DNA from 2 places in the Shewanella sp. POL2 genome. Region 2 is predicted to be linked to the other one. Evidence: riboswitches for the same ligand, from Rfam matches in the RefSeq annotation. Region 2 holds a riboswitch; the other holds the start of a gene.

Region 1 (15,699 bases), on a different contig from region 2:
TATTGAGTACATGTTTTTGTCGTTTGGCAATCAACCTGCTGCTTAAGTTGCTGTGCATATTGCTCCGCTGCTGCTTTTGCCTTTCGGGCTTCCACTTTTTGCTGCACATCTTCAGCTAATGCCTTATCAAAGGTCTCCATGCCAAAATAGTCGGCAACATCCAAATAAATAAACCAAGCGGCAGCGGCAACGAGGCCATAGGTCAGTAGACGTAACATGGTATTTAAACCTCAATAATTGTATCGACATCTGCAATATAGCTGAGGTTTTTTATAAAGAAAACTGTCAATTTAATGACCAAAAAATGTCAAATAAATACCATTAATCAATGAGATACAAAAACACAAAAACCTTAAATTACAGAGTTTTAGCATTTTAAGATTAAAGTCTGCATTAAACTGTCAAAATTAATGATTTACCATGGAAAAAGATCGATTATTTGACATGTTTTTATAAAGTGACAATAAACCATAATCTCCTTAACTAACGTCAGGAAATCGACGATAAAATCATCAAACCCTATTTTTGGCATAAAAAGCTAAACCCAGCGATAGCCAATTAGGTTAACTTCAAATTCTGTTTAGCCTAAGTGCCAGCAATCCCTCCCAGCAGCTTTACTGCGATATAATGCCGCATCAGCGCTCTCAAATAATTTTTGGGGCAACTTTGGGCCAATGGCAATACCTATGCTTAAGGTTACCCGACACTGTTTCTCACGCCATTGTTGCAGACGGATAGAATCTAATAACCGATTAAGATTGTTCACTAATTCAGCTTTATCTTCCAAAGGGAATAAACAGGCAAACTCATCGCCACCAAAGCGATACACTTGTCCACGAGTGAAAGTCACCGCCAAAATATCTGCGACACGTCGCAGCACAGAATCTCCAAACTGATGACCAAACTGATCATTTATCTGTTTAAAAAAATCGACATCAATCAGGACTAACACATAGGGCGGCTGATGCATTCCAAATTGATTAAGATCTTCATCAAATGCACGACGATTGCCTATATTCGTTAAGGGATCAAGCCTAAGTTTTAAATGTTGCGTTGCTAGTTTATTTTTAATTTTTCGCAGGCTTTTATCCACGAACCAAGATGAATTCACTAACTTATCTTCAGATAACACGCCATTTAACTGTTCAACTTCTAACTCAATTAATTTAAGTTCTTGTCTAAAAACTTTCATTAGTGACCTAGTTCCCATAGCGGCAACAATAAAAAATGCAGCAATAGGAAGTAATAGTAAAACAAGCTGTTCCACAAGTGCCTTTTGGAACCTAACTGCTGGCACATAAATACCTACTTCCCAATCAGCATAGGCTAAAGGTTTCACTAGCAATATGCCATTCAGTAAACCACTAACACAAACTAAAGATTGATTTGCAGAAACAGTATCGAACTGTAATAGCTCACCATTCACTACTGACAACATTTCTTGGCTTTGACGATCACGAATAAAAACTGAAATATTTAAATTGGTCGACATTCGCTCCAACACTTTATCCAAGGTATCAAGAGACATATCAACCAGCATAACACCAATAGGTAATCCACTGTCAGACAATACTTTTTGCCCAAGACTTAGTACTTTTTGATGGCTATTAAATTCCTCATAGGGACCGATCCAAACTGGGGCATTTGATTCAGATTTAAGAATATGAAACCAAGGTCGCGTCTCAGGATTAAAATCAGCGCTTTTTTCCCAATGAGGGTAGCTATCAATATGTCCATTTAAGGCATTATAAAAATAAATATAATGCTCTTCTTCCATTTTAATTTTATGCCCTACAGCCCAAACGGGATTAAATACAGACTCACCTGCAAGAATAGCATTCTGATCAAGCATAGAAATTAAGACTGAATGTTGCTTTTCATTTTCTTTAACTAGCTCATAGATATAGGTACTTTCAAGTACATTCAGTATTTCCTCATACCCCACCATTCTTAATCGAACATGGTTTTGATAATTTAACACTGCTATTAATAATGTAATAATCACAATCGCAATGCTGGCAAATAGAAATGCTTTAGTAAGTAAGTGATGTTGTTTTAGATGAGGTAATAAGGATGATGGCATCGTGTATCTAGATAAAGTAATTTGTACGAATACTAGGGGGATCATCCTCTCACTTCATTGATAGTTATCAAATTTGAAGATAAAAAACGTTAACATTTAAAGCTTTTAAATGCCGAAGCTTACAAAAAGAAAATAGTTTTATGAAATTGTTTAAACCACAAGAAACTGAAACAAAAATAACATGTTTTCAACCACAAAAATCAGCATGGATTTACATATTATCGACAAACGGTTGAGGCAGTTCATAATTCTTTGGCTGCCATACCAGCGTTTTTTATAAAACGATTAATTGATGCTGATTCGATAAAAAAATACTCAAATGCGACTCAAGATCACAACAACATTCCTAAGGTAAGCTCCACCCTCAAAGGGTTTACTCGGCTTAAAAAGCTTGAAAAAAGATCCCAAAGGCACTGAAAATCGCCACAAACCAAGAGAGGGATCGTAAGGTGCCTTTATTCAATAGATATAAAATCTGATACGCAAAGCGCGCCACAATATGCACAATGGCTAACCATTCGGCTGTAGGTGTCACCTTGCCGGTTGCGATTACAGTCAGCACCGCCAAGCCAAATATCAGCAGTGATTCAAACGCATTTTGATGCCCCGCTAACGCCCGAGCACCAAATCCAGTTAACTGCGCCTGCTGGCTGCGAGGATGATGGTTATCATAACCACCCGCTTTAGCCATCGCCCAGGCCACAGGACCTTTGGCTAAGTACGGCAATAACATGGCGACAAACAAACAAGTCAGTAGTGTATTCATAGGATTCCCTTATTGCTTAGAACAATAAATGCATATCAAACAGTGCGTTGTAGTGCTTATAACAGTGAATTTACTAGCAAAAGGCGATTGATTAACGTGCCTTATCTAAGGCATCGCAAACGGCCTTTACACCAAGTAAAGCTCTAGGCGTCGCGCGGTGTAATAAATCGGCATTTAATTGATAAATATGCTGGTTTTTAACGGCGGGGATTTCGGTCCATTTACGCCAATCAATCCCTTTAACATTGCCTTCTTCTTCGCTTTGTAAAATCACCTCGGGCAAGGTCAGTAGCACATTCTCAAGACTCACCTGCGGATAATCACTCGCCGCATCATAAAAGACATTTTGCCCATGGCACACGCCAATAATCTGCTGGATCCAACTGTTTTTCGCAACCGTCATTAAGGGCGTCGACCACAACTGATAAAACACTTTAGGCTCAGATTTAGCGGCGTTTTCATTGCGGAGTCGAAGCAGCTCGCGGCGATAATCCGTTGCCACTTGATTAGCCTGCTCCACATGCCCCGTTAATTGGCCTAACTCTTCAATTTCTTTGGCAACATCTTCAAGGGTGTTTGGGGAACTGCTGTACAGTTTAAAACCTAAGTTTTTGAGTTGGTTGATATCCTCGGCTTTATTGCCCGTATCCCACACCACAATCAGATCGGGATTAAGCTCTAATACGCGCTCAATCTGAATACCATAATAACCACCAATACTAGGGATTTTTTTCGCCGCTTCGGGATAATCCGCATAATCTGTGGCGGCCACAATCGTCTCTCCCGCACCAATGGCATAAAGCATTTCAACCGCGTGGGGAGACAACGCAATAATACGTTTTGCTGGCTCTGCGATAGCTGATATAGGTAACAGGGCAAGACTGACACCTAGGATAATAATGCGTCGAATTAACATGAAATTCCTTATGATTTAATCGATTAACTTTTCTGGCCAGCCATATTTTTCAAGGTAGGTCTGCAAGTTTTTAGGGCGATACTGAGGATCTTGATCCCAACGCACCTTGACCGAATGATGCAACAATACAGGCGCAACATTCGGGTCAAGCGCCCGCAAATACGGCTGCTTAATCCGATAAAAACTACGGCGTGAATCGTGCAGCGTCGCCAAGGGATTAGGGCGTAAACTGGCCATTAAATGTGGCTCGAGACTTAAATTAAACCGCTCAGCCTCAGCGATCATCCACTCAAGGGCATTATCTGACAATAAAGAGCCATCTTTATCCGGCTGATAACTGCCGCCAATATTGCTATGGGCGCCAGCAAACCACACTTGCTGCATATCCATATTGTCGCGTAATTGCCAGATAGTGGGCTCAAAGTCGCTGCGATGCTCGTCTATCGCCAAGGCATGGCGGGCAACACGCACATTGCGACCAATTTTAGTGTCGTAAAACTCATCTTTATCTTCAAATAAGCCGAGGAAGGAAATCGGGATCCCCATAGCGCCCACCGTATCCCACACCCCAACAAACTTAATCTCCCGTGATTCATGGCTGTGCTTTTGTCTAAACTCAACGGATTTATCGCCGCTTGGAGCAAAGGGCGCGCTGCTTTTTTTATAGTGGTCAAAGGCTTGTTGGATAAGCCTCGCATCGGGGCGCTTAAGAATACCGCAGTTATTGATAAGGCCACACAGGCAACGCACTGTGTATGCGCCTCGGCTAAAGCCAAAGAGATAAATCTCATCGCCAGGGGAGTAGTTCTGCACGATATAACGGTAACCATCCATGATATTTTTATGCAGCCCACGCCCTGTCGCGCCGCCAATCACTTCATCGTAATAGGAGCCCACACCCCAATCGTAAAACACCTGCTGGGGTTTTCCATCGGCCGCCATCGGGCTAATGGCCCGCGCCAGACGTAGCACATTGGTGGGAAAATCCACCTTAAGGTCTTTCTCGGGTCGATTCCAAGTACCGTCAGCACAAATCACAATACGTTTATTCATCGCATCATCCTTGAGTTATCCATGCCCACAAAAGCGCTCAATAGAACGCTAACGGATTTTATCTCGGAACAACAGCCTTAATTAGTGTTGAAGCACTGCTTACGGCGTTTGCTCACTCACCAAACTCACTAAGATTATTCACTCTGCTTAATAATCAAATCCAGGCTGCGCTTTAATGCCCGCTTCGAAGGCATGTTTAATGGGTTGCACTTCACTTACCGTATCGGCCAGCTCGATAATCGCTCGGTGGCAGGCGCGGCCAGTGATAATCACATGCTGCATAGATGGACGGTTTTTAAGTGCAGTCAGTACCCGTTCGACATCAAGATAGTGATAACTCACCATATAGGTCAGCTCATCGAGCATCACGCAATCAATGCTCTCGTCTTGCAGTAAAGCTTCAGCTGCTTCCCAAGCGACTAGGGCGGCTGCGGTATCCTTTTCTTTATCTTGGGTTTCCCAAGTAAAGCCTGTACCCATCACATGAAAACTAACGCCTGCGCCTTCAAGTAGATTACGCTCACCGCATTCCCAAGTGCCCTTGATAAATTGCACTACCGCCGCTTTTTTGCCATGACCCACCGCGCGGGCAACAGTACCAAAACCTGAGGTCGACTTGCCTTTGCCATTGCCCGTTAGGACTAACAAAATGCCCTTTTCATCCTGAGCGGCGGCAATTTTTGCATCAACCCCCGCTTTGAGTTTTTGTTGGCGCGCTTTGTGGCGTTCAGCCTTTAATTGTTCTTGGTTATTATCGTTTGCTGTTGTCATGGTTTGGTATTCATCCTACGGCTTAACTGATGCGGTTAAGATTGCCTGTAATTGTGGTAAATCTAGATGCTCGGCTAGTACATCAGCCAAACGATTCAACTGTTGTTCGCGAATTTCATTGATATCAATTGCTTGCGCATCTTCTAATCCCGCCCAGCGCAGAATTAACTGGCACGCCTCAGGGCTGTCGAATAGCCCGTGTAAATAAGTGCCTAGCACTTGCCAGTCCTCACTTAAGCAGCCGTCAGCAAAAGACTTTTCCGCCTGTTCATCGTAAGTTAGCTCATTGTTCAAGCGTAATGGTGCGCCCTTGGCGGCATCACTGGAGGTGAGATATTGGGACTCACCGCAGTGGATCTCATAACCTTTGACCGCCACAGTCTGCCCTAACAATCTCAACTCACCTGCGACGCTACGTAACTGCTTTTCGGCTTTAAATTGGGTGGTTATGGGTAAATAACCCAAACCTTGGCTAGTCCCAAGCACATCTTCTATCCCTAACGGATCGGCAATGCGCTCACCCAGCATTTGATAACCACCGCAAATTCCCAGCACTTTACCGCCGTAGCGCAAATGCTTAGCAATTTGCTTATCCCAGCCTTGCTCACGTAAAAAAGCCAAATCGGCTCGCACATTTTTACTGCCGGGTAAAATCAGCAGATCGGCGACAATATCTTGTGTCTGAGCTAAGGCTTGCGTCTGGAGTGACACATAATCAAAATCGATATCGGGATGAAGCCTGAGGGGATCAAAATCCGTGTGATTGCTGGTGCGTGGATATACCAGCGCTCGCACTTTAAAACGACTCTTGGCCTGCTTAGTTGGCGAGTCAGTGAGCGCATCCTCGGCATCTAAGTGCAAATCATGCAAATAGGGCAGCACGCCTAATACTGGCTTTTGCGTATACGTCTCAAGCCAATCAATACCAGGCTGCAACAGGCTGATATCACCGCGAAAGCGATTGATCACAAACCCCTTTACCCGCGCCTGTTCTGACTCGGATAACAGCGCCAAGGTCCCGACCAAATGGGCAAACACGCCGCCTTTATCGATGTCGGCAATAATAATCACCGGGCAGTCAACCGCCTCGGCAAAACCCATATTGGCAATATCCCCAGCACGCAGGTTGATTTCAGCTGGGCTCCCCGCCCCTTCAACCACTATGGTGTGATATTGCTGACCTAGGCGTTCAAAGGAGTCCAAAACGGCATTAAGGGCCATGGCTTTATAATCTTTCGATTTTTCACCAAAAAAAGCCGAGGCTTCGAGTGTCGTTAACGCTTTACCCTGCACAATAATTTGGGCGCCCGTATCTGAACTGGGTTTGAGTAAAATCGGATTAAAATCAGTATGTGGCGCTAAATAACAGGCCGCGGCTTGCAGCGCCTGTGCGCGACCAATCTCGCCGCCATCAACAGTCACAGCACTATTAAGCGCCATATTCTGTGGTTTAAAAGGAGCGACGTTTACACCCTGACGGGCTAGCAATCGGCAAATTCCCGCCACCAACGTACTTTTACCCGCATCTGAGGTGGTGCCCTGCACCATTAATACTTTGGCGCCTTGGGACGATGTTTGAGGCAAACTAGCGGTTGACGTTTGATTGGTTGCCGTGGGATCTGCAACGTTATGTGAATGCATGGGCAAGGACATCACTCAATAGAGGAAATAAGATAAAAGGCGCTTCTTTTTATACGAACTAAATGCAAAAGCGGCTCAAAATAACATTCACAACTTGATTTAAATGCACCAGCTCATTTAAGAGCGCTAGCTCGATTTAAGCGTCAGCGGTAAACCCGCCACCACTAAGGTCACATTATCCGCAACAGCAGCAACATCTTGGTTTAACCAGCCAGCTTCATCCACAAATTGGCGACTCAGTTCCCCCAAGGGCACAATGCCTGAGCCTACTTCATTACTGATTAAAATCACCACACCTTCAAGTGTATTTAACGCACTGACAAAATCCGTTTTGGCCTGTCGCCAGTGGGCTAACACATCGTGTTGAGATGATGTCGCAAAAGCTAGGGCAAAATCTGATTCGGTCGAAGCTGGCTCAGCCTGTGGGTGGACAGCAAGTAATTGATTGGTTAACCAAAGCGTTAAGCAATCCACCATAATCACCCGCCCCGGCTTAGCTAAATGCTTAAGCTTGGCGGTTAATGTCAAGGGTTCTTCAATCAACTGCCAGTCGATATCGTCCTTGGCTCGGCCATCTTGATGTAAACGGATCCGACTGGCCATTTCAGCATCGAGTGCCTGCGCGGTTGCAACGTAGCAGGCATCGAATCCTAAAGCCGTATACTGGCGTACTAAGGTTTCACCGTAACGGCTCTTACCGCTACGAGCGCCGCCCAGCACTAAATGGATCACAGAATGCTACCTACAACGAGCAGCACGAAGTAACACACAATTTCACAAATTTGCTGCGCAGCGCCTAAGGTATCGCCTGTATAGCCGCCAATTTGACGTCTAAAGATCACCACGATCAAACGGCGCAATCCGATCATAATCAACAACAGCGACAGTGCAGCAATCCCCTTTAACACCAACAGCACTAACACACCACTGGCGATCAAAATAAATAGTTCATTAATGCCTTGGTGCTGCGCTAACGGCTTAGATTTACTGGACTCATCATCGCGCACATATTTTTCGGTGAAAATAAGGCTCGCGGCCACGACTCGACTCACAGTATGGGCGACAATCATCGCCGAACCAGCAACCACAGGGTCATAAAGCGCTAATTCCACCAATAATTGCCATTTAAGCATCAAGACAATAATCAAGGCCAAGGCACCATAACTACCAAGGCGCGAATCCTTCATAATGCGCAGCTTGTCTTCAGCCGTCCAACCGCCACCAAACCCATCGAAGGTATCGGCTAACCCATCTTCGTGGAAACCGCCCGTTAACAGCACGCCCGTTAACATCGACAGCAATACAGACACCCCAGCGGGTAACCAATTTTGAGTCAGCCAAAAAACGATGGCGCTTAACAGTCCCACCAGTAAACCCACTAAGCCAAAGTAACGACTGGCTTTATTGAGTTTATCGGCATCGACTTCGACCCATTTGGGCATAGGAATACGGGTAAAATAGCCCATGGCCACAAAAAATAAATCTATCTCTTTGTGCCAGCTTTCGCGTTCTGACATAAAGCATCCTTAGTGAATACACACTTGCAGCAAGGTTTAAAGTTAAAACGGTTAGCTAAAAGTTATTATTTTAAATTAAGTTAAATAAATAACTTAGCAGGGCTACATCATACAACAGCCTCAATCCCTGCATCACTAAAACTCGCCATTTGATTGTAAAAATTTACTGCGGCTTGAATTAACGGCAATGCTAAAGCTGCCCCCGTGCCTTCACCTAATCTAAGCCCCAAAGATAACAAGGGTTTAGCTTGCAAATATTCCAACATACGTTGATGGCCTTGCTCCTCGGAGCAATGGGCGAAAATCAGATAATCCCGCACATTAGCATTGATCGTCACCGCGACTAATGCGGCGGCGGTCGCAATAAAACCATCCACAACTACCAACATCTTGCGCTCAGCTGCAGCCAGCATGGCACCAGTCATTTGCACAATTTCAAACCCGCCAAGACAAGCAAGCACTTGTTTTGGCCCACTAAGCGCACTTTGATGCGATAGCAACGCCAGTTCTACCAAGGTTAACTTACGCGCTAAAGTGTCGCTATTAATGCCTGTACCGCGCCCCACACAGTCAGCTACATCTAATTGCATAATCGCCGCCATAATTGCCGCGGCAGAGGACGTGTTGCCAATCCCCATTTCACCAAACGCAACCAGATTACAGCCTGCTTGATGGTGACGCTCAATAAGCTCGCGCGCCATATCAAAGCCCTTATCCACACTCGTTAAAGGCATGGCTGGCTCCAAATGAATTGCAGCAGTACCCGCGCCAAGACGTTGATCGATAATCCCTTCTAGCCCCTCAACGGGTGTCAAAATACCGCAATCGATCACTTCAAGCGTAAAACCTAATTGGCGACAAAACACATTAATGGCCGCGCCGCCGTGGGCAAAGTTTTGCACCATTTGGTGGGTGACTTCACTTGGGGCAATCGAAACCCCTTCAGCGGCAATGCCGTGATCCCCTGCAAATACCAACATGGTCGGTTTGACTATCTGCAATTGTTGTGGCCCTTGAATGCGAGCAATTTGTAATGCTAAGGATTCGAGTTGTCCCAATGCACCTGGCGGCTTGGTCTTAAGATCGATTTTTTGTTGAATAACCTGATCCTGCGCTTTACTCACAGGCTCGATTTGAAATGACAGGCTTGATTGAGACATTCACACTCCAGTGACTAATTCGATTTCAATAACTCGTTCGATTTCAATAACTCGTTCGATAACAACTACGACGCATACAGCGGCTATTTTCCATACGCACTTAGTACTAAATTAGCTAATCCTCTGCGAAAAACGCGAGTTCAATTAGTTGCGCCGACGCAAAATCAGCAAAAAGAAAAAACTACCTATCGAGGCGGTGATAATACCAACGGGCAGTTCTTGATTACCCAGTAAACATCTCGCGAGCACATCAATCCACACCATAAACAAGCCGCCCACTAACGCGGTGAGCAAAATGGGCTGACGCCCGGGAAATAACAAGCGCACAGTATGGGGGATCATTAATCCAACAAAACCTATGCCACCACAGGTCGCCACTAAAACGGCGGTAATTAGCGAGCAGAGCAATAACATATTGAGGCGTAATTTAGGTACATTCACCCCTAAGGTGTGAGCCGTTTCATCCCCCGCCTGCAGGGCCATAATCTGCCGCTTCCAACCGAGGATGATAAAAAAACTTACCAATACAACGATGGATGGCAAAATTAAGAGCGGCCAACTGGCCTTAGCAAAACTGCCCAAACTCCAAAAAAGCACTGATGCCGTGGCCTGCGGGCTGGCAAAATACAACAGCAAGCTGGTTAATGCGCCAAACATAAACGATGTTGCCACCCCAGAGAGCAGCATGCGCTCAACTTGGCTGTTGAGCCCAAGCCCTGACAAGGCGAGAACAATAAGAACGGATAAACTGGCACCAATAAAAGCGCCGAAAGGCAAACTAAACCACAGGAGCCCAGCAAACATTCCCGAGCCACTAAAAATCCCCGAATTGGCAATAACGCCAGCATTACCGAATAGACCAGAGCCAGTAAACAAGGTCAGCATCACCACAGCGCCAAAGGAGGCACCTGAACTGATGCCAAATAAATAAGGGTCAGCAAGGGGATTGCGAGTTACGGTTTGCAGCACACTGCCCGCTAAAGACAGCCCCGCCCCCGCCACAAACGCGAGCAATATCCGTGGCAACCTTAATTCCATCACAATCCGCTCCGTCATCGAGGCGGTAGTTGACGCACCGTCGTTGGCGAAAAATTGATTGAATAATTTAATAAACACATGCAACACATCTAAAAAGCTGATATTTGCCGCGCCAAAACTGGCGGCCGCAATCGGGGTCAGCAGGGCAAAACCCACCAAGCCAAGAATCAGCCATTGCTGGCGGGTTAATGGCGTTAAAATATGGGTTAAAAGATTCATCATTATCAGCTTAAACGTGTGAATCATGGCGTGTTTATCTCCCCGTTGATGTTATGGGGAGCGGATACAACCACATCATCCGTCGGTGATTTTTGATAACCATAAAAGTAATTAATTAAAGGATTGGCATGTTGTGGATGGGGCATCACTTGAGCGCAAACACCAAAAACTTGGGCAATGCGCTCCTCTGTTAATACCTCACTCGGCGTGCCCATGGCGCTCACTTGCCCCTTATCCAGTAGCAGCAAACTATCACACAGGGCACTTGCTAAATTCAGATCATGAATAGAGGCAATGACACTAATGCCAAGGCTTCGAACCAACTCCAAAATTTGTATTTGATAGCGCACATCGAGGTGGTTTGTGGGTTCATCTAAAATCAGTAACTGAGGTTGTTGCACGATAGCGCGGGCAATCAGTGCCCGTTGTTTCTCACCGCCGGAGAGCCTTTCATATTGCTGATAGCGCTTATGGCTAAGACCTACCTTTTCAAGCGCCTTGATAATTTTTTCACTATCACCGCTGGAATTAGTATCGAACATCCCTTTGTGGGGCGTGAGCCCCATAGCAACGAGTTGCTCTGTGGTCATATCAAAATAGTGCGGCGTATCCTGCTGCACCACAGCTACTTTGCAGGCAAATGCCTTGGGCGAAAGCTCGTTAATGTCCTGCGAAAACAAACTGATTTGCCCCAGAGTTGGGCGAATAAAACGATATATACAACGCAGTAAACTGGATTTACCCGCACCGTTAGGGCCGATTAATCCCAGCATTTCACCGCGTTGTAGGGCAAAGTTAATCCCTGAAAGAATGGTTTTGCCTTCGATGGTCCAACTTAATTGGCTGACATTGAGTGCCACATTAGCTAGCACCGCCGAAGATTGCACATCTGTTGACGTGGAAGGCTTCATTTAAAGCAGCTCCCACAGGCATATTTTGTACCCAAACCCAGTAGCACCATGGGCCACAGGGCGAAACGTATCAATATCATTTTCTGCTCCCTCGAGTCACCCGCTCGAGAACTAAGGCTGCACGCAGCGAAAACAGAAATAGGCAGGTCTCCTGACTTGTAGCAAAGAAGGTTCTAGGTTCTAGGTTCTAGGTTCTAGGTTCTAGATTCTAGGCTCTAGATTCTAGGCACTTCTTTTAACTACTCACAGTTGCGGGTACAGTTCGGGCTGGCTGATGGGCAGCACCCCGATTCCCTATTATGTTTGGGTTGATCCGGCGTTTATAACGACTATTGCCTTAAGCGAATAGCGCAGGATAAAGCGAAATTCCCAACACCTATTTCTGCGACATTTAAACTTAGCGAACACCATGTGCTATCTCGCTCAAACGTCAGGGAAAAGCATTATCCTATATCTTGCTCATTAGGCAATGCAGTTTAAATCAGAAAATGTTCATCATCCCATTTAGCATGAGATTTCAAACTCAATCAGCATGGCCCGATGGCCAGTCTAAGCGCCAGTATCGAGTCCCATGTTTATCTTCGAGTACATTAATCGTCACCACCGCGGCAACCGGTAAAGTCAGTTGACTGTAAAACCCTACCGTTCTCACCGCCCCCAATGCTCTTGCCATTAAATGACGGATCACCCCGCCGTGGGTCAAAACCCAGATATTGGCTGTGGGTGCATCGGCATTACACTCGCCGTGGGCCTGTTCATCATCCAACGCCAGCAGGGCAAACTCTTTATTGAGGATCTGCTCTATTGCGCCATCGATACGAGCCTCAAAACTTGCCATCGTTTCACCATTGGGCGGCGACACGGTCCAAGGATCTTGCCAATAGGCCGCCATGCGCTCGCCATCCTGTTGATATAACTCATCGAGTAAGCGACCATCCCAATCGCCAAAATCCATTTCTTGTAGATCCTCCAGTAGGTTGACCTCAAGCGGCGAAGGCGTTGGTGCAGCTAAATGTGAACTCTCAGACAAGCTGGAATGCGGCTCCAGCGCCAACTCCTTGGCAAATTCAGCGCAGCGCCTTGAGGTGGAGCTGTAAATACCGTGGCATTCACTGGCCTGCAAAGCGACTGCTGCCAACATCTGCCGCCAGCCCTTCTCGCTCAGTGGAACATCGACTCTGCCACGTAAAATGGCCCCGCCCTCGCATTCCCCATGGCGTAACAGTAATAAGCGAACTTGTTTCATATATGCCTTTTAAAAATCTTAGGACCTAAACTCTAGATTCTAGATTCTAGATTCTCGCTCCTAATGACTTTCACCTTGCCCTGACAATCCGATGTCGCGTATTATGGACGTCTATACGTATAAATGTCCAAACCATAACGAACGACATTCAATAATAAAATGCAATTTACCGCAGAATTGCATATTTTTGGACTCAACTTAGCTGTAGTAAAGGTAATCATTTATGGCGATATCTCTCCATCGAGCCAGCCAAACACTGGCAGACATTCGCAACCAGTTGTCAAAGCGCATTCTGATTTTAGACGGCGCCATGGGCACTATGATCCAAGGCTACAAGCTAGAAGAAGCCGATTACCGTGGCGAGCGTTTCAAGGATTGGCATACCGACGTTAAGGGCAATAACGATCTTTTAGTGCTCACGCAGCCACACATCATCAAACAAATTCACACCGACTACCTATTAGCCGGTGCGGATATTATTGAAACCAACACCTTTAACGCCACAACTATCGCCATGGCCGACTACGATATGCAGTCGCTGTCCGCCGAAATTAACCGTGAAGGTGCGCGCCTCGCCCGTGAGGCCTGTGATGAAATCGAAAAAGCCACGGGTAAACCACGTTATGTCGCCGGTGTGTTAGGACCCACTAACCGTACCTGCTCTATCAGCCCCGATGTTAACGATCCCGGATATCGTAATATCCACTTTGATGAGTTAGTGACCGCTTACTGCGAATCGACCCGCGCCCTGATTGAAGGCGGCGCCGATATCATTATGGTCGAGACCATCTTCGATACCTTAAACGCTAAGGCCGCATTATTTGCCATCGAAACCGTGTTCGATGAACTCTTTGGCGCTAACTCGCCAGCACGTTTGCCAGTGATGATCTCCGGCACTATTACCGATGCCTCGGGCCGAACCCTTACCGGACAAACCACCGAAGCCTTTTATAACTCCCTTCGCCATATCAAGCCGTTATCTATCGGCCTTAACTGCGCCCTTGGGCCAAAAGAGCTGCGTCCCTACGTTGAAGAACTGTCACGCATCGCCGAATGTTATGTGTCGGCGCACCCTAACGCGGGTCTACCAAACGAGTTTGGCGGTTACGATGAAACCCCAAAAGACATGGCCAGCGTTATCCAAGAATGGGCCCGTGAAGGCATGCTCAACATTATTGGCGGCTGCTGTGGTAGCACACCCGAGCATATTAAGGTCATTCGCGAAGCGGTGGAACCGTTTGCCCCGCGCGTATTACCCGAGATCCCCGTCGCCTGCCGTTTAGCAGGTTTGGAACCGCTCACTATCGACGCCCAAACCCTGTTTGTGAACGTGGGTGAGCGCACCAACGTTACTGGCTCGGCCAAATTTTTAAAGCTGATCAAAGAAGGCAAGTTCGAACAGGCGCTCGATGTCGCCCGTGAACAGGTAGAAAGCGGCGCGCAGATCATCGACATCAACATGGACGAAGGCATGCTCGATGGCGTGGAGGTGATGCATAAGTTCTTAAATCTTATCGCCTCTGAGCCAGATATCAGCCGCGTGCCGATTATGATCGACTCCTCGAAGTGGGAAGTGATTGAAGCGGGCCTCAAATGTATTCAAGGCAAGGGTATTGTTAACTCTATCTCCCTCAAAGAAGGCGAAGAGAAGTTTATCGAGCAGGCAACCCTCGTTAAACGCTACGGCGCGGCGGCCATTATTATGGCGTTCGACGAGCAAGGCCAAGCCGATACGAAGGCGCGCAAAGTCGAAATCTGTACCCGCGCCTACCGCGTGCTGGTCGATAAGGTCGGCTTTCCGCCCGAAGACATTATCTTCGACCCGAACATCTTCGCCATTGCCACGGGTATCGATGAGCACGATAACTATGCTGTCGATTTTATTGATGCCATTAAAGAAATTAAGGCCACCCTGCCCCACGCGATGATTTCGGGCGGGGTATCGAACGTGTCGTTCTCCTTCCGCGGTAACAACCCAGTGCGTGAGGCGATTCACGCAGTATTCCTGTACCACGCGATTAAAGTCGGTATGGATATGGGGATTGTCAACGCGGGCCAGTTAGCGATTTTTGACGATATCGACCCAGAGCTTAAAGTACGGGTCGAGAACGTGGTGCTCAACCTGCCTTGCCCGGTTGAAGGCTCGAGCAATACCGAGCAATTGCTTGATATTGCTGAAAAATTCCGTGGCGATGGCTCAAGTGCCGCTAAAAAAGAAGATTTAGAATGGCGCTCATGGCCAGTTAATCAACGTCTCGCCCATGCGCTGGTGAAAGGCATCACCGAATTTATCGACGAAGATACTGAAGCGGCTCGCCAAGCTGCCTCCCGTCCGCTGGATGTGATTGAAGGCCCGCTAATGGACGGTATGAATATCG
Region 2 (15,699 bases):
AAACTGTGAGCATTTTCTGATTTATCTTCATAAGCTGCTACAATAGCGCCCGCTTTAGGCACAATAAAGATAGATATTCAATGCCTTAAATATCATGGAATGATAAGGACGTTCTGGCGTGTTGGTGAATCCTAGTCAATTAACCTCGAGTACCTCCACTCGTTTTTTGGGGTGGTTAGAAATACTCTTAATCTGTATCCCTCTGCTGCTTTTTAGTTTTGCCGCCTTGTTCCTCTGGGAAGGCGTGCAAAAGTGGTCGTTGGTCAATCAACTTGAAGAGCGTGGTGCTGTCGCTACTGGTCGGGTGATTGACACTGAGTATCGGAGTGAACGAGGTTCGAACGGCATCTCTCGCCAAAGATTGGTGTGTTTGGTGGAGTATCACACCGCCGAGGGCGAGGATATTCGTCAGTGGGATCTCGATGGTGTGGATTGCCGTGCAACTTATCAATTAGTCTCGCCGCAGGATGATACGCCGGGGGCATTAGTGCCCAACTATGCGCAAAGTGCTGTGAGCTACTTGCCTGATGCACCAACACGGGCGAGCGCCAATCTTGAATTAACCCGCGAACGCGCCAAACTGGACGTTGGCTTTGGCGTCGCAGGCTTATTATTTGGCTTGTTTGTCGGTTATTTCTGCTTGAACTTATTCAGAATTCGTTGGGCTGAGTGTCGTTATGTGCCAATGCTCAAGCGTTTAGGACAGCAGCAGGATTACGCTGGGATTATCAATCAGCTTGAAACCTACAGGTGCCACCCCGCCGCGAATATTCTGGTATGGGAAGCAGCCGATCATATCGGCCATTGCAGTGAGTTATACCCGCGTTTTGTTGCCTTATTTGCCCAAATGCAATCTGTGCCAAGCAAAAAACAGTTAGAACCGATAGATGAATCCATTGTGATGATTAGCTTTTATCGCTTGAGTTCCTTAGGGTTTCACGACTTGGCGCTCGCGATGTTAGCCCGTAGCAATCAAGCTTTGTCGGCAAGAACCTTGGCAACCTTTGTACTGATAACTCGCACTTATCAGCTCCCTTTGGCACTGACATTATCCACAGAAAAGCTCAAGGCATTGGAGGCACTTTGTTATGCCAAAGAGCTCAGTTTTGGCTTGGAGGATGAAAAACAATGCTGTGTCGACCTTGCTGCCCGCATCGAATATTTACTTTGGTTAGTTAAATGGGTACTCGATAATACCCATAGTGCGGTGGAGCAAACGGTTAGCCCCGTGCAAGCGCGGATCTTGGCGGCGTTTGGCCAGAGAATGGCGCTGCAAACACTCAGCCTCGACAGCGCGCAGGTGATTGATAAACATACACAAGTATTATTATCTCGGTTAGATGCGAGTCATGGTTTTCAGTGCGCACTGAGGCCGATAATCGAGTCATTATCGGATAACGTAGCGCAACATATTCAACAACTCACGTTTTAAGCAACGACAAGGAAATAAGTTATGCAGTCTTATTCAATTCCTCGCCCTTTGGCATTGGTAGCAGCCTTAATCGCCCTACAATTAACGGCTTGTAGTCAGCCGAAACCTTTAACCGTGTTCGAAAATGATAAGGAAGCCTTATTGCAGTTTGATAACGGTAAACTGCTCCAATTTAAGGAAAATCCGAGTCCACAGTACCGCCATATTCCCTGTGATTTACCCGCTGTCGAGACTGTGGTCACCAATAGTTCGGCCTTTGCGGCGTTAACACAATCCGGTGAGGTGATCACTTGGGGTGATAGCTATGCTGGTGGCGATAGCCGCGAGGTGACTGAGCAGCTTAAGCAAGTTAAGCAAATCGTCTCGATTAAAGATGGGTTTGCCGCGTTACGTCAAGATGGCACTGTGGTGTTCTGGGGCAATGTGGGTAAATATCGCCTCGACAAAGCCCTACAAAACCGCATGACTAATATTACTAAATTATTCGCCAACCAAGAGGCTATTGCCGCGCTAGATGCCACAGGCAAGGTACACACTTGGGGTTATGGCCCTTACGGTGGCAATAGCTTGCATGTGCAGGATCAATTAGTTGATGTCATTGATATCTTTGCTAAGGGACGCAGTTTTGTCGCCCTCAAAAAACAGGGTAGTGCAGTGATTTGGGGCCAGGTTGAAGAGTCGACCAATATGAAAAAGTTGCTCCCTCAGCTTACGGATGTGGCGAAGATCGAATATTTTCAACACACCTATGCCGCCTTGAAAAAGGACGGCTCAGTAGTGAGTTGGGGCTGGCGCAGTGATACTTATCCTATCCGCAGTGCCTTAAAAGACGTGGCGAGTATGACGGCAAACAATTGCGCATTTGCGGTGTTAAGTCCTACGGGGGATGCGCATTTTTGGGGCGATGGCATTAACTGTGGCGTTGATTGGATTAAAAAAACCGACATTACAGGCGTGAAGGAGATTATCAGTATCGGCTCAGGGTTTTTATTACTGCGGGATAAGGCCGTGCCGCAAATTGTGGCCGACGACACTGACTACGCGTATATGTTTGGGTTTCACTATGCCCAAGAGATTCTTGATAAATATTGGCAGGAAGGAAGTGTTATTACTCAAGGACCATCCTCCTTTGTGTTTACGCGTCCCGATGGCAAAGTGGTGCCCGTTGGATATCGCGCCAACCGTGATAATGTGGAAAAGTTAATGGCACGTATTCCGCGTCTCACGTGGTTAGATGGCGCAAATGACGGTTATGTTGGCATTAGCGACAAGGGGGAGCTGGTCTCTTGGTCGATGAATTTGCCCATGTTCGACAAGTCGCCTGTGCAACCTGCTGACTCGTTAGTGATTAAGCCGCTGGATTTAAGCCCGGTTGCCCAATGCGAAACCCCTGAGCAACGTCAGGCGATTTTGAGCAAAGACAGACCCCAACCTGCGGCAAAAAACTGGGATGGCGTTTTCTAACTCATCTGAGCTTTCTCGCCAATCTGAGATTAATGGACTTTCATCCGTATAGACGTCTATAATGCGCGCGCTTAGGTCTTTAATATTCTGAGCCTTGTTGGGCGTTAACAGGTTTGACGCCCTTTGAACCTAATTTTGAGTCAACCTTCTGTGGTGCTTGCGATGATGAAGTTGCGAGATAATCGGGAAGCCAGTGAAATTCTGGCACTGCCCCCGCAACGGTAAAAGGTGAGAGACGACCGCATTTGATAGGCGTTCACGATGAACACTGAAATCGAGTGTGTAAAGGTCAGTTTCGCGTTCATCTCAAGTTGAGATGGATATAGCCTAAGTCCGGAGACCGGCCCTAAAGGTGTTTTTGAGATTTCGGTGGGCAGATCTCAAAATGCGATAGTGACTATCAGTGTTTTCTACTGAATCAACGGTATCGTGGCGCTAATGCCCCGTTTTCCTTGTAGGAGTTAAAGGTAAAATGGGAACACATCCAACCAAAATTGCGCTGCTGATTGGCAGCCTTTGCAGTGTATCAATTATCGCGCCCGCTGTGGCTGCCGATGAAACTCATGCCGCCAACGTCGATGAGCATATCGTGGTGATTGGCCGTGCTGATAAGACCCCGTTAAATATTGCCGCTAATGTGAATGTGATTGATGCTGCGGCGATTGAAATGAGTGGCGCGACTAATTTGACTGACGTCTTACGTGGTCAGAGCGGTATTCAAATTTCGGATAACAATATTGGTACTAGCTTTGCGATGCGCGGTTTTAGCGCCAGCGCTGCGGTAAACAACACCTTGATTTTGCTCGATGGTCGCCGTCTGAATAACATTGATATTGCTGCGCCTAGCCTGAATGCAATTCCCTTAAATCAGGTTGAACGCATCGAGATTTTATCCGGCAGTGCGGGCGTGCTCTATGGCGATCAAGCCGTGGGTGGCGTGATCAATATTGTGACTAAATCGCCTGAGAATACGGGTGGCAGCGTGCAATTATCCGGCGGTAGCTTTAATACCTATGAAGGTCGCGGCGATGTGTCTGGCGCGATCAACAAGGATTGGCGCTATTTCTTGACCGGAAGCTACAACCAAGGTGACAACTATCGTCAGCATAATGCCAATGAAACGGGCTCTATCCTTGGCCGCATTCAATATAAAACGGCGACTGATTCTTTCTTTGTCGAAACCAGCTATTACGATGATGACCGTGAAAATCCGGGCTCGTTGACCGTAAATCAGTTCAAAGAAGACCCACGCCAGTCTTCCAATAAAAGCGAATATGTTCATGAGATGACCACGGCTGCACGCAGTGGTTATCAGCATCAGCTTAACCAAAACTGGGCCTTAGCGGCGGATCTGGATTACAGCGATACCTTAGTGACCTCATTAAACTGGGGCGCAGGTAGCCAAAATACTCGCTCGCTGCTGATGTTTAGCCCTAAAGCACTTGCTAATTACAGCACCCGTCAAGGTGAGCTAAACCTAGTCACTGGTTTAGACATCAGTCGCGGTAAGGCCGAGTTTGACTCTATGGCGCGCAGCAACGTGCAGGAAATGCAAAGTGCTTACCTGCAAGCCACTGTGCCATTAAGCCACACCTTAAGCTATGTAGTGGGCGGCCGTTATGCGCGGGTGACCGACGATCTGGTCGATGGCAATGTCTATCCAAACGGCATCGATTTAGATGAAGATGCGACCGCATTCGAGTTCGGTTTAAATTACCGTCCGAGCGCCGAGCACAGATTCTATCTACGTGGCGATGAAAACTTCCGCTTTGCTAAGGTCGATGAGCAAGCTTACACCCCGAAAGATGTCTATGGCTTAAAGCCACAGACAGGCCGTTCCTATGAGGCGGGTTGGGATTGGACTGTGGCTAGCCAAAGCCTACGCGTCAGCCTATATCGCCTCGATTTAGAAGATGAAATTGTCTTCGACCCGAGTGCGGAAAAACCTGTTGGTGGCAGCTTCCAAGGCGCCAACGTCAATGCCGATGCTTCACGCCGCTATGGCGCGAGTGCCGATTGGGATTGGCAGGTCACTCAAGCCCTCACCTTAGGCTTGGAATATAACTATATTGATGCCGAATTTACCGATGGGGTGAATGATGGCAAGCAATTGTCTTGGGTTGCGGAGCATACGGGGCGCGGTTATGTCAGCATGGATTTTGCCGAGCATTTCCAAGTATTTGCTGAGGCAATTTACACGGGCGATCGTTTTATTGAAGGCGATAACGGCAACGAAGGCGATAAATTATCTAGCTATGTTTTAGGTAATCTAGCCCTTAACTATACCCGTGATGCTTGGTTAGCGAGCCTGCGTATCGATAACCTGTTTGATAAAGAGTATGTTAGCTCGGGTTACTACGGTGGCATTTGGGGTGATAGCTATTACTCAGGCCGAGGCCGTGATATTCGCTTGACTGTGGGTTACCGCTTCTAAGCTTGAAATAAATGCTTAACCGAATAAAGCCAGGCTCAGTCTGGCTTTATTATTTCTGTTGTTTGGCTATGTGCAGAGAAAAATCCATTTTCTCGGTGTATTCTTTATAAGTTCAGCCTATTTTGAGATAGCCTAAGTCGTTGCTTGTGCTATAGATCACTTCATCTAAAGCATAGTCACAATTATTCTGCGACTTAGGGCTGAAATTCTCAGTAGTTTGGGTATGATGTGAGCGGTATTCGAATCATCTTATAGCTAATTAACAGGTGTAAAGTGTCCTATGACAGATCTTGAGCAACAGGTTTTTACTCAAGTGAGAGCCATCATAGCGAATGAAGAGCAAGTCATTGGCCGCCGTGGGATCTTAATTCCACTGAAAAAGGCCATTCTTGCCGAAGGCGATATTCGTAATGTGATCGATATTATTTCGAGTGATCCCGCGTTAGCGGCCCATATGTTGATGCGCAGTAATTCGGCGCAAGCTTCTGGTGTGGTTAGCCCTAAGTCTCGCTCTTTAAAAGATGCCTTAATTCGTTTGGGCCAAGTTAATATTTACCGTTATGCCTTTACATTTTATTTGAAAGAACGCCTCGATGAATTGCCTCAACCCTATAAGAAGTTGGTTCAAGGTTATTGGAAACTCACGGAAAATATAGCAACTGATGCGGTCGACAGCCTAGTCGATATGCCGGATGTTGAGGTTGATCCCGATGAAGTGCAAACCTTGGCGTTGTTTAGCGTGTTCGGGCAAATTATTGCCTTAACGGCCTTTGCTTACTTAAATGCTAGCTCTGAGCAATCTTTCCCGTTAAGCGTGATTAAGTCATTGATTGATAATCAGCAGCAGACCTTAACCATCGAGGCCTTTGAAGCCTTAGATCTCGACCAAGATCTGCGCCAAGAGTTTATGATCGCCCATAATCTGCGCCAGACCCGCAACCCGAACTCATCAGGGTTAGTTCTGCGCCGAGTATTGTCAATGCGTGGTTTATTGCTTAATCCGCTCTAAGAACCCTCATAAAAACAAAGGCCTGCAATCGCAGGCTTTTTTTTACTTTCAAAATCTTAGTTAGATTTCTGCTGGCGGGCTAAGCCTTCGCTTGCAACCAGTTGCAGCCAATTTTGCACTAAGGCCGAGTTGGCGCTGTGGCGGCGATAGGCACCAAATAGTGGGCGTTTTAACCCCTCTTGGCCTAGCTTTACCGCGGCGAGGCTTAAGCCATGTCCTTCATTGATTGACCAATTTGGTAAGGCGGCGATACCGTCCTTACAGGCGATGCGCTGCAATAACATCATGGTCAAATCGCAGGTCTTTTGCTCGCCAGCTTCTATGCCCGCGGGTTCTAAAAAGTGGCGGTAAATATCTAAACGCGCCAGTGGCACCGGATAACTGATTATCGGTAAGCGCGCCAATTGCTTAGGCGTAACATAGGCTTCTTTCGCTAAGGGATGATCCTTAGCAACCACTAACCTCACTTCAAAATCAAACAAATGCTGATAGGCGAGCGAGTGACCTGGCACGGGATCTGAGGTCAGCACTATATCTAGTTCACCCATTTCTAGGGCATTGAGCGAGTCGAATAGATGACGGCTCGACAGATCTAACTCGGCTTGGGGATGATCTTGCCTAAATTGTTCCATCACCGGCATTAGCCAGCGAAAACAGCTGTGGCATTCAATCCCGACTCTGAGCTGATTGGTTTCAGTTTCCAGCCCATTTTTGAGATCGGTTTCCGTCTCTAACACCTTAGGCAGGATCTCTTCGGCGAGGTGCAACAGGCGTGCACCTTCCTGAGTAAAGGAGAGCGGTTTGCTTTTACGCACAAAAATGGGCGAGTTAATTCGTTGCTCTAACTCCTTAATTTGATGGGAGAGAGCCGATTGAGTGACAAAACGTTTTTTGGCTGCGCCCGCCAAGCTGCCACTTTCCTTCAGGGCCATTAAGGTTCGCAGATGTCTTAGTTCGATCATGATCACTCCAAGTGAATTTCGCTCATGTTGTGCTTGAAATCAATTCGGTTGCTGGCATAGAGACTATCACAATAAACTTCTAGACGTCCAGACGCCCATTGTGATTTATCTAGGCTTAAATGCGAAAAGTTGCCAAGAAAACACCATCAGCTGGGTGCAAGTGCCGAATATGGCTTATCTCAAATAAAGGAAGATATGGTATGCAATTGAACAGTCTTGGTTTTCCCCGTATCGGGCGTCGTCGTGAATTAAAGTTTGCCCTTGAAAAATACTGGCGTGGTGAGAGCACTCAAGCTGAACTGCATGAGGTGGCCAAGGAGTTGCGTCGCACCCATTGGCAATGGCAAGTGGCTGCGGGAATTGAGCAAGTGCCAGTAGGGGATTTTGCCTTTTACGATCAAGTGTTAACCCTGAGTGCGACCCTTAACGCTATTCCCGATCGCCACCGTGGCGAGGGTGCTATCGATCTTGATACCTTATTCCGCGTTGCCCGTGGCCGTGCGCCAACTGGCATTGATGCGCCAGCCTCGGAAATGACTAAGTATTTCAACACTAACTATCACTACTTAGTGCCAGAGCTTAAGCAAGACCAAGTGTTCTCTATCGCCTATGAGCAGTTTTTTGATGAAGTGGCCGAGGCGCAGGCGCTGGGTTATCAAGCCAAGCCTGTGTTGTTAGGCCCTGTGAGTTACTTGTATCTGGCCAAAACTGTAGGTCAGGATTTCGATAAGCTGAGTTTATTGCCCAATCTAGTAAAGGCTTATGCCGACATTCTTGCGCGTTTTGCTGCGCAGGGCGTAACTTGGGTGCAACTTGAAGAACCGATTCTGGCACTCGAATTAGCCGCCGATTGGCAAGCAGCGATTAGCCAAGCTTATCAAGCGCTTAAAACGGCTCAAGTGAAGATTTTACTCACCAGTTACTATGGCAGCATTAGCCATCATCAGGCATTGGTTTCCGCGCTGCCGGTGGCGGGGGTGCACCTAGATTTAGTGACTGCCCCTGAACAATTGGCCTTGTTTGCTAATGCATTAAGACCAGATCAAATTCTGTCGGCGGGTGTAGTTAATGGCCGTAACGTGTGGGCGGCGGAGGTTGACCTGATTGTTGAGCGTATCGGCGGTGTTGCCCGAGACTTAGGAGCGCGCCTATGGATTGGCACTTCGTGTTCACTGCTGCACAGCCCTGTGGATTTAGAGGTAGAGACAACGCTCACGCCGACGCTGCGTCAGCAGCTTGCGTTTGCCAAGCAAAAGCTGTTGGAACTGGCAAATGTGCGCCAATTGTTGCAGGCCCCTGAGTCTGTCGCGGCCAAAGAGATAGTTAACTCCTGCGTGGCTCGCCGTGAGGCTAAGGCACAGGCGGCGGATGCTAAAGTGATCGCCCGTGTCGCTGCGCTGACCCCAGCCGACTATGAACGGGTGAGTGAATTTACTGAGCGCCAAGTGGTGCAGCAGCGTAAGTATCGTTTGCCATTGTTGCCAACGACTACGATTGGCTCATTCCCACAAACACCGGCAATCCGCGGACTACGTAGCCGCTGGCGCAAGGGTGAGCTAAGCGATGCCCAATATACTGAGCAGTTGCAGCAAGTGACCCGCGATACCATCGACCGCCAGCTTAAACTCGGTATCGATGTGCTGGTACACGGTGAGGCCGAGCGTAACGACATGGTGGAATACTTCGGTGAGCAGCTCGAAGGCGTGGGCTTTACCAAAAATGGTTGGGTACAGAGTTATGGTTCTCGCTGCGTTAAGCCGCCATTGATTTATGGTGATGTGAGTCGCCCGAAAGCCATGACGGTTGATTGGGCCGAATTTGCCCAAAGCCTGACGGACAAACCGGTCAAAGGCATGCTAACGGGCCCGGTGACGATTCTACATTGGTCGTTTGCCCGTGAAGATATCAGCCGCGATACCATTGCCACCCAATTGGCGCTGGCAATTCGTGATGAAGTGGTGGATTTACAAAATGCAGGTATTGGCATTATTCAAATTGATGAGCCAGCCTTCCGCGAAGGTTTGCCATTAAAGCAAAGCCAGTGGCAGGCTTACTTAGATTGGGCGGTGAATGCCTTTAAACTGAGTGCGGCGGGTGTGATTGATGAAACCCAAATCCATACCCATATGTGTTACAGCGAGTTTAACGATACGATTGCCGCGATTGCCGCCATGGATGCGGACGTGATCACCATAGAGACTTCGCGCTCACGCATGGAACTGCTCAACGCCTTTGAAGATTTTGAATATCCAAATGAAATTGGCCCTGGCGTTTACGATATCCACTCGCCAAATACGCCAAGTGTTGAGGCTATGGTACACCTTATCGAAAAAGCGGCGCAAAAAGTGCCAGTGCGCCAACTCTGGGTTAACCCCGACTGCGGCCTTAAGACCCGCACGTGGGCTGAGGTAGAACCCGCGCTGAAAAACATGGTCGATGCAACCCGCGAACTGCGTCGCCGCCTTGGCTAAGAGCTTGTGATATCTGAGCAATAAATGCCACAACTGCTTTACGTAAACAACAGGGATACCTAAGGTATCCCTGTTTTGCTATTGGTTGTTTATACAGACCGTTGCTTATAAAAATCAGCGTTTCACGCCATGACCCTTTAGTTTGAGGTATGCAGATAATCTCAAGTAACACGGATTTATATGGTTCAAAGTGTTATCCGTATATTTAAAGGTCTAGGGCGCAAACTTCTACACAGATATTTGCAAATCTTTACCTGATATCGACACTTCCTTCGTCTACTGCGCTTAGCTAACTCTATATACTGACAGCACTATTTTTCTTCCCGCAAGATACACGCTTGCGCCCATTGGCATTGATGGACACCTAGATTCAGATGAAAAAATCCTCAAAGCGTAAATTGATATTGATCCTAAGCGGCCTCATCCTCCTTGGGGGCGGTGCTTATTTTCTGCTACATAAACCCGAGGCGGCCCCAAGCTATGTGACGGAGCCCGTTAGACGCGGTGATATTGAAAACTCGGTGCTCGCCAACGGCATGTTGCAGGCCTCCAAGCTGGTGAGTGTGGGCGCGCAAGTCTCGGGGCAAATTCTGAGTTTGCCTGTGGAGCTAGGCCAAGAGGTGAAAAAAGGCGATCTTATCGCGCAAATCGACAGTCTTGCCCAGCAAAACAACCTGCAAAATGCGCTGGCATCCCTTAAAAACATCAATGCCCAGTATCGTGCTAAGCAGGCGCAAATACGTCAGGCAAAACTCGAATATACCCGTCAGCAGGAAATGCTCGCCGATAAGGCCAGCTCCCGCGCAGACTTTGAAGCCGCCGAAGCCACTTTGACAGTTTATCAGGCCGAGCTTGAGCAGTTAGAAGCGCAAAAACAACAGGCTGAAATTAATGTCGACAGTGCCAGAATCGATTTAGGTTATACCAAGATCACTGCGCCTATGGATGGCACAGTCGTTTACTCTGCGGTCGAAGTGGGTCAAACCGTTAACGCCAATCAAACCACACCAACCATAGTCGAGATGGCGCAGCTCGATACCATGACGGTCAAGGCGCAGATCTCCGAAGCCGATATCGTCAATGTGCGCCCAGGACAGCCAGTGTATTTCACTATTCTTGGTAGACCTAACCATCCCTATCGCGGCACTTTAAGGGCGATTGAGCCTGGCCCGACGTCAATGGATGGTGACGATAGCAATATGAGCTCGAGCGATTCAGACGCCATTTATTACCATGGCCTGTTCGATGTCGAAAACCCCGACCGTACCCTACGCATTGGGATGACGGCGCAGATTTCGATTGTGCTTGCCAAGTCTGATGATGCGCTGTTAATACCATCGCAAGTGCTGAGGGTAAAACCAAGGGATAAAGCGGCTCCGCCAGCGGAAGGCAAGTCCCGTGGGCCGCAATATCAAGTGCCTGTATTGGTGAATAATCAAGTGCAATATGTGGATGTAACTGTTGGTATTAATAACAAAATCAATGCCGAAATCCTGTCTGGCCTGAACGAAGGCGACCAAGTGGTGCTCGGAATGCCCGCCGACGGCTCGACCATGAAGTTCCGTGGCCCACCAATGAGGTTTTAAGCGTGACTAAGCCATTACTGGAAGTGTCAGCTTGCTACCGCAGTTTTCAGGCGGGTGAGCAACAACTGACTGTACTCAAAGATGTTAATCTTTCCATCGCCCGTGGTGAGATGGTGGCGATCGTCGGTGCCTCGGGTTCGGGTAAGTCGACACTTATGAATATCTTGGGCTGTTTAGATAAACCCTCAAAGGGCTCGTACTTTATCGATGGCCAAGATACCTCGCAGATGGATGTGGATGAACTCGCAAAGCTGAGACGTGAGCATTTTGGCTTTATTTTTCAGCGATATCATTTGCTTGGCGATCTTAATGCCGTCGGTAACGTCGAAGTGCCCGCCGTCTACGCGGGTAAAGATCGTCTTGAACGTAGACAGCGCGCTGAGCACTTATTGTCGCGCTTGGGTTTAGGTGAGCGTCTCGACCATAAGCCGAATCAGCTCAGCGGCGGCCAGCAGCAGAGGGTGAGTGTGGCGCGGGCGCTGATGAATGGCGGTGATGTGATCCTTGCCGACGAACCAACGGGCGCACTAGATAGTCACAGCGGCGAAGAAATGATGCGGTTATTACAGGAACTGCACCGCGAAGGCCACACCATTATCATCGTGACCCACGATATGCATGTGGCGCAGCATGCCGACCGTATTATTGAGATTAAGGACGGGGTGATTATCAGCGATGAGCCTAATCCCGCCTCAAACGTTGCGGCTGCGCCTAAGACTGAAGTGATCCCCGCCAAGACGAAGGTGCGCGCCCGCGTGGCGGCATGGGACAGATATGCCGAAGCCCTGAAAATGGCGCTGCTGGCGATGTCGACCCATAGATTGCGCACCTTTTTAACGATGCTCGGCATTATTATCGGTATCGCTTCAGTCGTGTCTGTGGTGGCGCTGGGTGAAGGTTCGCAGCGGGAAATCTTAAAGAGCATTAGTTCAATGGGCACCAATACCATCGACATTCGCCCCGGCTCAGGCTTTGGCGATAGGCGCTCGGCAAAGGTACGAACTTTGACTGCAAGCGATGCTAATGCACTGAAAAACTTACCCTATGTCGATAGCGTCACCCCGAGCATTGGTTCGAGTGCGACGGTGCGTTATGGCAATAAGGCGGTGACGGCGACTGTGAATGGTGTGGGGCCAGAGTTCTTCCGGGTTAGAGGCTATGAGCTCGCCCAAGGGCAGTTTTGGGACGATGACAGTGTTAATGCGTTAGCCCAAGATGCGGTAATCGATGAAAACACCCGTAAACAGCTGTTCCCTAACAGTAGCGGCGTCATGGGCTCAGCCATCGGGGAAGTCATCTTCCTCGGGGATTTGCCGGTGCGGATTATTGGTGTCACTCAGCCTAAGGAAAGCGCCTTTGGTAACAGTGATGCCCTCAATGTGTGGGTGCCTTACACCACGGTATCAGGCCGCATGGTAGGCAAGAAATACTTAGATGGGATTACTGTGCGGCTCGATGAGTCGGTGCCGAGCAATGCGGCGGAGCAGGGCATTATTAGCCTGCTGAAGATGCGCCACGGCACTCAGGATTTCTTCACCATTAACACGGATACCATTCGCCAGAATATCGAGAAAACCACCGCGACCATGACACTATTAATCTCGGCTATTGCGGTGATTTCCCTCGTGGTGGGCGGCATTGGGGTAATGAATATCATGTTGGTGTCCGTGACCGAACGCACCCGCGAGATTGGCGTGCGCATGGCGGTTGGGGCGCGCCAGAGTGATATTCTGCGGCAGTTTTTAATTGAGGCTGTGTTGGTTTGTCTGTGCGGCGGCGCGCTTGGGGTGGCCTTGGCCTATTTGATTGGCGTGGTGTTTGCCCAAGCGGGAGGCAGTTTCCAGATGATTTATTCGACGACTTCTATTGTAGCCGCCTTCGCCTGCTCCACCTTAATCGGGGTGTTGTTTGGCTTCCTCCCCGCTCGCAATGCGGCGCGTTTAGATCCTGTTGATGCCCTGGCTAGAGAGTAACTCAATGAATAATAAAGTGTTAACGCATCAAAACAAATTAAGAACGCTTAAGTTCAGCGTGATTGCCATCAGCATTGCGCTGCTGTCTGGCTGTGGCGCGCTGATGCGCTCCGACTTTGAGCCACCAGCATTACAAGTGCCAGAGCAGTGGCTGCACACCCAAGTGAATGGTCAAGTGAGCCTCGACCCTTGGTGGCAGAAGTTTAATCAACCCGAATTAAATCAGCTGATTAGCCAAGTGCTTAGCAGCAATAATGACCTGACGCTCGCCACCTTAACCTTGCAAAAGGCGCGTTTACAGGCGGGGTTAGCGCGGGATGATTTGTATCCACAGCTCAGCTCTAATAATACCGCGTCTATGAATAAACCGCTGGAGGGCGGCAGTTCGAGCAAGACATTTCAGGCGAACCTGTCGGTAAGCTATGAAGTGGATCTCTGGGGTAAAGTGTCGGCCAATATCGACCAAGCCCAATGGACGGCGCTGGCAAGCCTAGAAGATAGGGAGAGCACGGCGCAGAGTCTAGTCGCGACGACAGCATCCCTCTATTGGCAGATTGGCTATCTGCATCAGCGGATTGAGCTTAGTAATAAGAGTATTGAACACAGTCGGCAAACGCTGGCGTTAACCCAGCGCCAATATGCTTCGGGCGCCGTCACAGAGCTGAATGTGCTCGAATCCCAACGCAGTTTAGCCGGGCAAGAGGCCTCCCACAGCCAACTGCTGCAACAGTTAGCTGAAGCCGAAAATGCGCTGGCGATCTTACTCAACCGTGCCCCGGGGCAAGTGGCGGTTGAGATCAAGCAATTGCCGGACAGTGCGGTGCCTGAGGTTGGCGTCGGCATTCCCGCCGATTTGGTCGGCCGTCGTCCCGATGTGAAGGCGGCTTTGTACCAATTGCGCTCGGCGCTGGCCAGTAAGGATGCGACCTACGCCAGTTACTTCCCAAGTTTGAGTTTGACTGGCAGCGTGGGGGAGTCGACCTCCGAGCTAAAAGAGCTGTTGCGCAATCCCGTGGGAAGTTTAGGTGCGGGCTTAGTGCTGCCCTTTTTGCAGTGGAATCAAATGCAAATCAACAATGATCTTGCCGATATCGACTACCAAACGGCGATTGTGAATTACCGTAAAACCCTCTACAGCGCTTTTGAAGATGTGGATAACGCTATCTCGGCCAAGCAGCAATACGCCTACCAAGGTGAAAAGCTTGAACTGCAATTTAGCGCCGCCGCTCAGGCCGAAGCCATTTATGAGAGCCAATATCGCCATGGCGCTATTGGCATTCAAAATTGGATTGATGCGCAGGAGAATCGCCGCAGCGCCGAGGCCGCATTGCTGGAGAATCGCTATAACCAATTAACGGCTCAAGCGACGCTTTATCAAGCCTTAGGTGGGAGTGATATAGCGCCGCCGTTAGCGGATAACTAATTGAATCATCGATAAATAAAAACCGCGATGCCTAAGGCTTTCGCGGTTTTTTATTATCTCGTTTTTCTCTTAATGTGAGTCAGATTAGCTGCGCAGAATATGCAGTGGCAGGCTTAACATATCATCGCCCGTGCCCGCTAAGTGCCAGATAATCCCAACGAGGGCGGCAACGGTTACTAAGTACCAAATGGTTGAGAATATCTGCCCATATCTGTCCAGCGGCAACAGGTGGCTTTGATGACGAGTACGCCATTCAAATACAATTTCTAAGCTGCCGATAAGTAGCAAGAAACCGAGCAAGGCTAAGCCTAAGGTGTAGCTGATATACACCCCAAAGGCGGCGCCGATGACGCAGGCAATTAACCCCATAATGCTGTTCATCGAGAAGCTAATGCTTTTTAAAATATGGCCACCATCGAGGGGTAAAATTGGCAATAAATTAAACAGGTTAAGTAGCGCGTTAAAAGCTGCTAGCCCTGCGAAAAAGATATTGTCCGTCATGTGGTAAGCGATAAGCGAGCCTACCGACATCAACAGGCCGAAGGTTGGCCCCATAATCGAGATGACCACATCCTGCCAGCGGGTGTTAATTTTTTCATCGCTGAGGGCGAGTCCCCCCATAAAGGGGATGAGGTAAATTCCTTTGGTTTTCATCCCAAAATACTTCATCGCGCGAATATGGCCGTACTCGTGGAATACCAAACAGGCGATAAGTGCCAAGGCAAATTGGAAGGAAAACAGCCAAGAGTAGGCCGCCACACTCGCGCCCGCGAGTACCACTTTGATGACCTTAGCGCTTTTGAGTAGCTTAAATCCAAGGGAAGCTAAACCAACAAAGCTAAATTTTTGTGGTGTAGTCACTGGGATTTCAGGGGTTTGGCGTTCGATATCTTTTTCGGTACGAGTGCCTTGGGCAATCACTTCTTCATCAATAAGCAGTCGATA

What was found. A riboswitch is a leader RNA that binds a small molecule or an ion and turns the genes downstream of it on or off. The one in region 2 is predicted to bind cobalamin.
Region 1: linked by a shared signal. The riboswitch ahead of SHEWPOL2_RS11750 (ABC transporter ATP-binding protein) and the one ahead of SHEWPOL2_RS13200 (TonB-dependent receptor) in region 2 are both predicted to bind cobalamin.

What each region holds. Positions count from the first base shown of each region.
Region 1 covers NZ_AKZL01000037.1:21,999-37,697, forward strand. The annotation lists gene SHEWPOL2_RS11695 (hypothetical protein) at 1-218, opposite strand, end outside; gene SHEWPOL2_RS11700 (sensor domain-containing diguanylate cyclase) at 581-2,083, opposite strand; gene SHEWPOL2_RS11705 (MAPEG family protein) at 2,466-2,849, opposite strand; gene SHEWPOL2_RS11710 (cobalamin-binding protein) at 2,941-3,765, opposite strand; gene SHEWPOL2_RS11715 (DUF2235 domain-containing protein) at 3,781-4,818, opposite strand; gene cobO (cob(I)yrinic acid a,c-diamide adenosyltransferase) at 4,966-5,589, opposite strand; gene SHEWPOL2_RS11725 (cobyric acid synthase) at 5,605-7,137, opposite strand; gene cobU (bifunctional adenosylcobinamide kinase/adenosylcobinamide-phosphate guanylyltransferase) at 7,357-7,962, opposite strand; gene SHEWPOL2_RS11735 (adenosylcobinamide-GDP ribazoletransferase) at 7,959-8,747, opposite strand; gene cobT (nicotinate-nucleotide--dimethylbenzimidazole phosphoribosyltransferase) at 8,855-9,907, opposite strand; gene SHEWPOL2_RS11745 (iron ABC transporter permease) at 10,052-11,191, opposite strand; gene SHEWPOL2_RS11750 (ABC transporter ATP-binding protein) at 11,188-12,075, opposite strand; cobalamin riboswitch at 12,199-12,423, opposite strand; gene SHEWPOL2_RS11755 (histidine phosphatase family protein) at 12,599-13,321, opposite strand; gene metH (methionine synthase) at 13,545-15,699, shown strand, end outside.
Region 2 covers NZ_AKZL01000045.1:15,256-30,954, reverse strand. The annotation lists gene SHEWPOL2_RS13210 (DUF3592 domain-containing protein) at 119-1,432, shown strand; gene SHEWPOL2_RS13205 (hypothetical protein) at 1,454-2,896, shown strand; cobalamin riboswitch at 3,031-3,260, shown strand; gene SHEWPOL2_RS13200 (TonB-dependent receptor) at 3,369-5,330, shown strand; gene SHEWPOL2_RS13195 (HDOD domain-containing protein) at 5,611-6,339, shown strand; gene SHEWPOL2_RS13190 (LysR family transcriptional regulator) at 6,396-7,301, opposite strand; gene metE (5-methyltetrahydropteroyltriglutamate--homocysteine S-methyltransferase) at 7,502-9,772, shown strand; gene SHEWPOL2_RS13180 (efflux RND transporter periplasmic adaptor subunit) at 10,147-11,358, shown strand; gene SHEWPOL2_RS13175 (MacB family efflux pump subunit) at 11,361-13,331, shown strand; gene SHEWPOL2_RS13170 (efflux transporter outer membrane subunit) at 13,336-14,754, shown strand; gene SHEWPOL2_RS13165 (site-2 protease family protein) at 14,839-15,699, opposite strand, start outside.